DNA from 2 places in the Rossellomorea sp. y25 genome. Region 2 is predicted to be linked to the other one. Evidence: a T-box and tRNA genes for the amino acid it is inferred to sense, from the RefSeq annotation. Region 2 holds a T-box; the other holds one or more tRNA genes.

Region 1 (4,228 bases), 770 kb from region 2:
GGGCTTAGTGATCCGGTGGTTCCGCATGGAAGGGCCATCGCTCAACGGATAAAAGCTACCCCGGGGATAACAGGCTTATCTCCCCCAAGAGTCCACATCGACGGGGAGGTTTGGCACCTCGATGTCGGCTCATCGCATCCTGGGGCTGTAGTCGGTCCCAAGGGTTGGGCTGTTCGCCCATTAAAGCGGTACGCGAGCTGGGTTCAGAACGTCGTGAGACAGTTCGGTCCCTATCCGTCGTGGGCGCAGGAAATTTGAGAGGAGCTGTCCTTAGTACGAGAGGACCGGGATGGACGCACCGCTGGTGTACCAGTTGTCTTGCCAAAGGCATCGCTGGGTAGCTATGTGCGGAAGGGATAAGTGCTGAAAGCATCTAAGCATGAAGCCCCCCTCGAGATGAGATTTCCCATCACGTAAGTGAGTAAGATCCCTAGAAGATGACTAGGTAGATAGGTCAGAGATGGAAGCATGGCGACATGTGGAGTTGACTGATACTAATCGATCGAGGACTTAACCACACTATAAAGCGGAGGCGGCTTGACCAGAAACGACAAGCATTTTTGGGCAATCAGAAGAGGGTGCCTTTTACCCTCAGCTGATTGAACTGAAATGACCTCGAGTCTCTAGCCGCCGGAGCTGGAATGGTATCTACTTGAAGAAGTAGATGCACAATTGGTCGGTATTCGGCTTTCTTGACATCAATTCTTTATCTAGTTTTCAGGGAATAAATTTTATAAGAAAATATAAAAAAAGCCTTGAAAAAATATATCTACGCGATATAATAATACTTGTCCTTAAAAAAGTGACAAGGAATTGTCTGGTGACAATGGCGAAGAGGTCACACCCGTTCCCATGCCGAACACGGAAGTTAAGCTCTTCAGCGCCGATGGTAGTTGGGGGATCTCCCCCTGTGAGAGTAGGACGTCGCCAGGCATATCGTTCCGCAGTAGCTCAGTGGTAGAGCTATCGGCTGTTAACCGATCGGTCGCAAGTTCGAATCTTGCCTGCGGAGCCATTATATGGAGAGCTGTCCGAGTGGCCGAAGGAGCACGATTGGAAATCGTGTAGACGGTTAACGCTGTCTCAAGGGTTCAAATCCCTTGCTCTCCGCCATAACACTTCTTCTTATTAAGGCCCATTGGTCAAGCGGTTAAGACACCGCCCTTTCACGGCGGTAACACGGGTTCGAATCCCGTATGGGTCACCAACACTTTTTTCCAAAAATGAAATAAAACAATGAATATAATGGAGGATTAGCTCAGCTGGGAGAGCATCTGCCTTACAAGCAGAGGGTCGGCGGTTCGATCCCGTCATCCTCCACCATGATTTTTCACGAAGCATAAGCTGAGTTGAATAATCATCCTTAATTTATAAGTTTAACTTAACAAATCATATCGTCGCGGGGTGGAGCAGTTCGGTAGCTCGTCGGGCTCATAACCCGAAGGTCGCAGGTTCAAATCCTGTCCCCGCAATACCATTTTTGACTTTGGATAGTATAATCCTTAATGAGTCACGCATGGATAGTTATTTTCGCTATTGCGAGGTAATGAAAGTTATTTTGCTGGCGCAACTCATGGTAAAAAAATTTGCAGGCGCGAAAATTTTTGGTCCGGTAGTTCAGTTGGTTAGAATGCCTGCCTGTCACGCAGGAGGTCGCGGGTTCGAGTCCCGTCCGGACCGCCATATTTATTTTGCATAATGGCTCAGTAGCTCAGTTGGTAGAGCAATGGACTGAAAATCCATGTGTCGGCGGTTCGATTCCGTCCTGAGCCACCATTTATTACTTGATGCCGGTGTAGCTCAACTGGTAGAGCAACTGACTTGTAATCAGTAGGTTGGGGGTTCAAGTCCTCTTGCCGGCACCAACCGAGTGATTTACTATTTGGAGGGGTAGCGAAGTGGCTAAACGCGGCGGACTGTAAATCCGCTCCTTCGGGTTCGGCAGTTCGAATCTGCCCCCCTCCACCAAGATTTTTTTCCTAGCGTAAGCGGAGTATTGAACCCCAGCTAATAGCAGGAAGATTCATTGGAAACCAATTATATTTCATAGGGGTATAGTTTAAAGGTAGAACGAAGGTCTCCAAAACCTTTGGTGTGGGTTCGATTCCTACTACCCCTGCCAATTTTATCATGGCGATTGTGGCGAAGTGGTTAACGCACCTGATTGTGGTTCAGGCATTCGTGGGTTCGATTCCCATCAGTCGCCCCATAAAAGTCACATTTTCATTTCCGTGACATATACTATCAGTGGGCTATAGCCAAGCGGTAAGGCATCGCACTTTGACTGCGACATGCGTTGGTTCGAATCCAGCTAGCCCAGTAGTGCGGAAGTAGTTCAGTGGTAGAACACCACCTTGCCAAGGTGGGGGTCGCGGGTTCGAATCCCGTCTTCCGCTCCAATATTAAGGCGGCATAGCCAAGTGGTAAGGCATGGGTCTGCAAAACCCTGATCACCGGTTCAAATCCGGTTGCCGCCTCCAAATGTAATGCCGGTGTGGCGGAATTGGCAGACGCGCACGACTCAAAATCGTGTTCCTCTGGAGTGCCGGTTCGACCCCGGCCACCGGTACCATTCGCGGGTGTAGTTTAGTGGTAAAACCTCAGCCTTCCAAGCTGATGATGAGGGTTCGATTCCCTTCACCCGCTCCAATTTACATATGATAGACTTTCTCATTAGAGGAAGTCTTTTTTTATTGTTCTGAGACTGAAATTTAGGAGGTAAATGTGGAAGAATGTAATAAATGAGTAGATTTTAGTGTGGATCAATGAGTAACAGCTTTATTTTAGTAGGATAAGGGGGGAGATTCGAAGTTTTTCAATATTATAGATAGTATTAGTAGCATTTTGTACAGGAATGGAGTTGAAAAAAGACTATTTTAGAGTGAAAATGATAATTTTACATAAAAAAGCGACTCTCTATAACTATATAACTGCTAGATTTATAGGCACTTGATAATTTATTATCGAGTTTAGCAGATATATTATCGACTTTTCGGATTTATTATCGAGTTTGGCAGATATATTATCGACCTTTCGATTTTATTATCGACTTTGCTACATTTATTATCGACTTTCCAATTTTATTTTCAAATTCACCACATTTATTTTCAATTCCAGCATTTTATTTTCAAAATCGCATTGTACCCTACGTTCACCTTATCAAGCCAAAGAAACCCAACCTTTTCATTTACCCATCACCAACCCATCCCAAACCCATCTAGTCAAAATTTTGCACCTTCTTTGTCAATTGAGTCCCCCTATTTAAGAAAGCGCTCCCATTATAATGTAAGAAAGCGATTACATTATTAGGGGTGGTGATACGGGTGGAAACCAAGATTCAGACTGGACCAGTAAGCCCAGATGCGCAAATCAAGGCGGTTACGAAGAAGAAGTTCAAGTATAAGAGCTTGCTGACGTATGCTGCCTTTGTTGGACCGGCACTTATATTTTTTTTAGTGATTCAGATTCTTCCATTTTTGATGGGGGTGTATTATTCGTTTACCTCATGGAATGGTGTCAGCTCAGTTGTAGAGTGGGTTGGATTTGATAACTACAAAAAGATCTTCACAGATGATAAGACATTTTTTAATTCCTTTATGTTCACGACGAAGTTTATGTTTGCGGCTGTGATTATTAGTAATTTAATAGGTTTCGGGTTTGCACTTTTACTGAATGCAGCATTGAAGACGCGAAACATTTTGCGGACAGTGTTTTTTATTCCCAACGTAATTGGTGGATTGCTACTCGGATTCATCTGGCAGTTCATCTTTGTGAAAGGATTTGCATCACTCGGGAATATGACGGGGATCGGATTCTTTAAAATGCCTTGGCTTGGTGATGAGACGACGGCATTCTGGGGGATTGTCATCGTGTTTGCATGGCAGATCAGTGGTTATATGATGGTCATCTATGTTGCGGCATTGCAAGGGGTGGATAATTCACTTTTGGAAGCAGCGAGGATAGATGGAGCATCCAACTGGACGTTGTTGACGAAGATTATCATTCCGTTGATTTTACCGGCATTCACAATTTGCTTCTTCTTGACGATTTCAATGGCCTTTAAGATATTCGATTTGAACATCTCGTTAACAGGCGGGGGACCATTCAATTCTACACAATCTGTGGCGATCAATATTTATCAAGAAGCGTTCCAGAATAACCGTTATGGCCTGGGAACAGCGAAATCGATCCTGTTCTTTGTGGTAGTGGCAGTGTTTACAACGGTTCA
Region 2 (4,228 bases):
GGTGGAGGAAGAACAACTAGCCGTCTTTGATGAATACGGTAATAGGATTGGAGTAGCAAGTCGTTCCGAGGTTCATTTAAAGGGATATTGGCATGAAACTTTTCACTGTTGGCTTGCGCATTATGATGAGAGTAGTGGAGAGACCTATATTTACTTCCAACTGAGAAGTGATAAGAAAAAGGATTTCCCTGGCTTGCTTGATATTACCGCCGCTGGACATATCTTGTCAGAAGAGAAGATTGAAGACGGCGTAAGAGAAGTTCATGAAGAGCTTGGACTTCTTATTAAGATAGATGAACTGCAATCATTAGGAATTGTAAAAGGGGAATTAGATCAACGGGATATGATCGATCGGGAACTAACTCACGTATTCCTGTATTCCAAGCCGGTTGCATATGACGAGTTTCAACTTCAGTTAGAAGAAGTGTCCGGTATTTTCCGTACGACTCTTCAAGACTTTAAAGCCCTCGTTCAACAAACGAAAGCGGAAATAGAAGTAGAAGGATTTCATATTAATGAAACAGGAAAAACGGACTTCATTAAGCAAAGGGTGAGTTACCATCACTATGTTCCTCATGAAAGGTCCTACCTTCTTGAAATAATTGCGCGCATATCGGCTCATCTTTAGAAATTAATTCGTACTTCCCATAGTCAATATGGATAATAAAGGCTATCATAGTAATCTGGTACATACATAATGAGATACGAAAGTAGGAGGACACACTTGAACGGCACAGCACATATGGCTATTGGAGCAGCAACGGGATTTATTGTGGCGAACTCATTTGGATCTGGTCCTGACATAACCGCCACACTTGTGGCAATAGGCGGGGTATCCGGACTCATGCCTGATATGGATATTGACGGAAAGCTTAGTAACAAGGTTACTTTTTCACCCAAAATGATCAGAGCAGTGGCACAAATCATTGGTTTTTTAATGATGGTGTACAGCTATCTTGAAGGAATTGGGAAAGAACAATGGCTCGGGATTGGATATGGTGCAGGAATGATGATTCTCTCGAGTTTCATTACCCAGAGAAGGATGCTGATGATTACCGGCATCGGTGTGACAGCATGCGGTTGGCAGTTGAATGAAACGTGGTTATGGTTGTTGGGCATTTATATTTTCGTTGCCTCATTCGTTTCACATCGCAGTTATACTCACTCTGTTCTTGGAATTGTATATTATGGCATGATTGCCCATTATCTGGAGTCATCAATAATGATTGATGGAGTTTTTGAAGCGTGTGTAATCGGATATGCAAGTCATCTGATCGCGGATATGAAATTTCTCCCTTTTAATAAGAGAGGCATAAAACTTTTCCTTCCTCTTTCATCTAAAGAAATCTAAAATGTGTTTTCGCCTACTTGACCATTATTTCCTGATACATTAAAATAATGGAAACACTAAAATAGTTAAATGCGATGAGGAAGAAGAGTAGACGAACGAAACATTTCAGAGAGCTGATGGATGGTGAGAATCAGTATGGTGAAATCGTTGAATGGGCTTTTGAGCATCCAGGCTGAAATGAAGTAGGTTATGGCGGAGGGTCTCACCGATAAAAGAGACGATGTATCGAAGGCGACTTCTGTACATATGAGTGCGTTTACTAAAGTGTAAGCGAATGAAGGTGGCACCACGGGTTTCTCGTCCTTTTTTAGGGGATGAGAAGCCCTTTTTGTGTTTGGTTTTATTATTTTAGACGGGGGGATTGTTATGAAAAAACAAGTTCTGACTGGTATCAAACCAACAGGCAGGATTCATTTAGGGAATTATATTGGCGCCATTAAACCGGCATTACGATTGGCAGAGAATCAATCCTACAACACCGCTTATTTTGTTGCGGATTATCATGGGTTAACGAAGATACATGATCAGCATGAAATGAAAGAACTATCTTATGGAGTGGCGGCAGCTTGGTTAGCATTAGGGTTGGATCCTGATCGAGCGATTTTTTACCGTCAATCTGATGTACCTGAGATTTTTGAATTAAGCTGGATCCTCGCTTGCTTTGCACCGAAAGGATTAATGAACCGGGCCCATGCATATAAATCAGTAGTTGAAGATAATCAAAAAAGGGGCAGAGAAGTAGATGCAGGGGTCAACATGGGCTTATTCACCTACCCGATATTGATGGCGGCGGATATCCTTCTATTCCAAACGGAACTGGTTCCTGTCGGTAAAGATCAAATTCAGCATGTCGAAATTGCAAGGGACATTGCAGAAAACTTTAATAAGCAATATGGCGAAACATTTGTTCTTCCCGATTATGTGATACAGGAAGAAACATCTGTTCTACCGGGACTTGATGGACGAAAAATGAGTAAAAGCTATAACAATACCATCCCATTATTTGAAGAATCAAAAAAGCTTCAAAAACTAATCAATAAAATCAAAACAGATTCTTCACCCCCTGAGGAGCCTAAGGATCCTGAATCGTCCGTCATATTTTCGCTTTATAAGGAATTTGCAACATCCGATCAAGTTGAAGAAATGAGAAGGAGATTTCAAGGCGGAATAGGGTGGGGAGAAGCGAAAAAAGAGCTATTCCAAGTCATGAATTCATTTATCGAGGAACCTCGATCCAAATATGAAGAACTAATAGCCAACCCCAAGAGGCTGGATGCCATTTTAAAAGAAGGAGCCGATAAAGCAAGAGAAAAGACGATTCCATTTATGAAAGAAATTAAAAGGAAAATGGGTATCTTTCATTAAATAAAATGAATCGCTCTATTTTTTTGAATTCAGCCATTCATCTGGAGTTGATTGGAGGGAATGTGCGGACCTCTGCAAGAATATAGAAGCAGACGAAAAACGGCTCAAAAAGTTGCGTCACTATGTATGCTTCATTTTCGGATAATTCATAATTCTCATTGACATTTGTTCTTCTTTGTTATAAGTTATGGGAAAGTTATTTTTCACAAAATCATATAGTTTCTTATCAAGAGAGGTAGAGGGACTGGCCCGAAGACACCTCAGCAACCAGCCACAGTTTTAGGTATGGTGCTAATTCCAGCAAGTTGATGTCAACTTGGACGATAAGAGGGAGAACGAACGTACAAAACCTTCTTATTTTCATTAAGAAGGTTTTTTTGTTTTTTCCCTTTTCGTTTACAGGGAAAGAAAAGGAGAGAAGAATATTGAAAAAACATATTGATACTTTGCTTGTCCAGGCGGGAAACCGGAAAGATCCTGCAACGGGTGCTGTGAGCCTACCCATTCATTTATCGACTGCTTATGAACATAAGGGGATTGGGCAATCGACAGGCTATGATTACACAAGAACAGGAAATCCAACCCGCGCAACCTTAGAAGACACCCTCACTCAATTGGAAGAAGGGCACAGAGGGTTTGCCTTCAGCTCGGGGATGGCAGCGATTCAGGCAATCCTTAGCTTATTTTCCAGCGGGGATGAATTGATTGTTTCGAAAGACCTATACGGCGGGAGCTACCGTTTATTCGTACAGTATGAAGCACAATATAGTATCAAATTTCATTTCGTCGATACAAGTGATGCCGGCTCCATAGAAGAACAAATTTCTAAGAGAACAAAGGCCATCTTTCTTGAAACGCCAACCAATCCATTAATGAATGAAGCAAGCATTTCTGAGGTTGCTGGAATCGCAAAGTGTAACGGGTTGCTTTTAATTGTCGATAATACCTTCTACACACCTGTTCTTCAAAAGCCACTCACTGAAGGAGCAGACATAGTTATTCACAGCGCCACGAAATACTTAGGGGGCCATAATGACGTGCTGGCAGGTGTTGTGGTTGTAAACACAGAGGAGCTGGCGGAAAAAATCTGCACCATTCAAAATTCCATCGGCGCGGTTCTCTCACCATTTGATTGTTGGCTTTTATTAAGAGGGATGAAAACCCTTAGTCTCCGAATGGCTCAACATGAAAAAAACGCAAGAAAACTAGCAAAATATCTTGAAGGGCACGAATGTGTAACGGACGTTTTATATCCGGGAAAAGGCGGCATGCTTTCCTTTCGAATCGCAAAGGAAGAATGGGTGGATCCCTTTCTCAAACACTTAAAAGTTATTACGTTTGCTGAAAGTTTAGGAGGGGTTGAAAGCTTTATCACCTACCCCGCAACCCAAACACATGCAGACATTCCCGAAGAAGAAAGAAATAGGTTGGGTATCTGCAACAGGCTCCTGCGGTTCTCTGTAGGAATTGAATTTATTGATGACCTGATTGAAGACCTGGAGAATGTATTTC

What was found. A T-box is a leader RNA that pairs with one kind of tRNA and senses whether it is charged. The one in region 2 lies ahead of AAEM60_RS10670 (tryptophan--tRNA ligase), so its partner is inferred to be a tRNA-Trp.
Region 1: it has a tRNA-Trp gene. The T-box ahead of AAEM60_RS10670 (tryptophan--tRNA ligase) is inferred to sense a tRNA for this amino acid. The anticodon was not compared.

What each region holds. Positions count from the first base shown of each region.
Region 1 is NZ_CP145886.1:1,373,711-1,377,938, forward strand. Features, by position in the region: rRNA gene AAEM60_RS06760 (23S ribosomal RNA) at 1-518, shown strand, start outside; rRNA gene rrf (5S ribosomal RNA) at 817-933, shown strand; tRNA gene AAEM60_RS06770 (tRNA-Asn) at 941-1,015, shown strand; tRNA gene AAEM60_RS06775 (tRNA-Ser) at 1,022-1,113, shown strand; tRNA gene AAEM60_RS06780 (tRNA-Glu) at 1,133-1,207, shown strand; tRNA gene AAEM60_RS06785 (tRNA-Val) at 1,248-1,323, shown strand; tRNA gene AAEM60_RS06790 (tRNA-Met) at 1,399-1,472, shown strand; tRNA gene AAEM60_RS06795 (tRNA-Asp) at 1,607-1,683, shown strand; tRNA gene AAEM60_RS06800 (tRNA-Phe) at 1,701-1,776, shown strand; tRNA gene AAEM60_RS06805 (tRNA-Thr) at 1,790-1,865, shown strand; tRNA gene AAEM60_RS06810 (tRNA-Tyr) at 1,885-1,968, shown strand; tRNA gene AAEM60_RS06815 (tRNA-Trp) at 2,049-2,122, shown strand; tRNA gene AAEM60_RS06820 (tRNA-His) at 2,134-2,209, shown strand; tRNA gene AAEM60_RS06825 (tRNA-Gln) at 2,249-2,320, shown strand; tRNA gene AAEM60_RS06830 (tRNA-Gly) at 2,325-2,399, shown strand; tRNA gene AAEM60_RS06835 (tRNA-Cys) at 2,407-2,480, shown strand; tRNA gene AAEM60_RS06840 (tRNA-Leu) at 2,489-2,572, shown strand; tRNA gene AAEM60_RS06845 (tRNA-Gly) at 2,576-2,649, shown strand; gene AAEM60_RS06850 (sugar ABC transporter permease) at 3,324-4,228, shown strand, end outside.
Region 2 is NZ_CP145886.1:2,143,502-2,147,729, forward strand. Features, by position in the region: gene AAEM60_RS10660 (NUDIX domain-containing protein) at 2-628, shown strand; gene AAEM60_RS10665 (metal-dependent hydrolase) at 725-1,351, shown strand; T-box leader at 1,417-1,659, shown strand; gene AAEM60_RS10670 (tryptophan--tRNA ligase) at 1,718-2,716, shown strand; SAM riboswitch class I at 2,937-3,046, shown strand; gene AAEM60_RS10675 (methionine biosynthesis PLP-dependent protein) at 3,142-4,228, shown strand, end outside.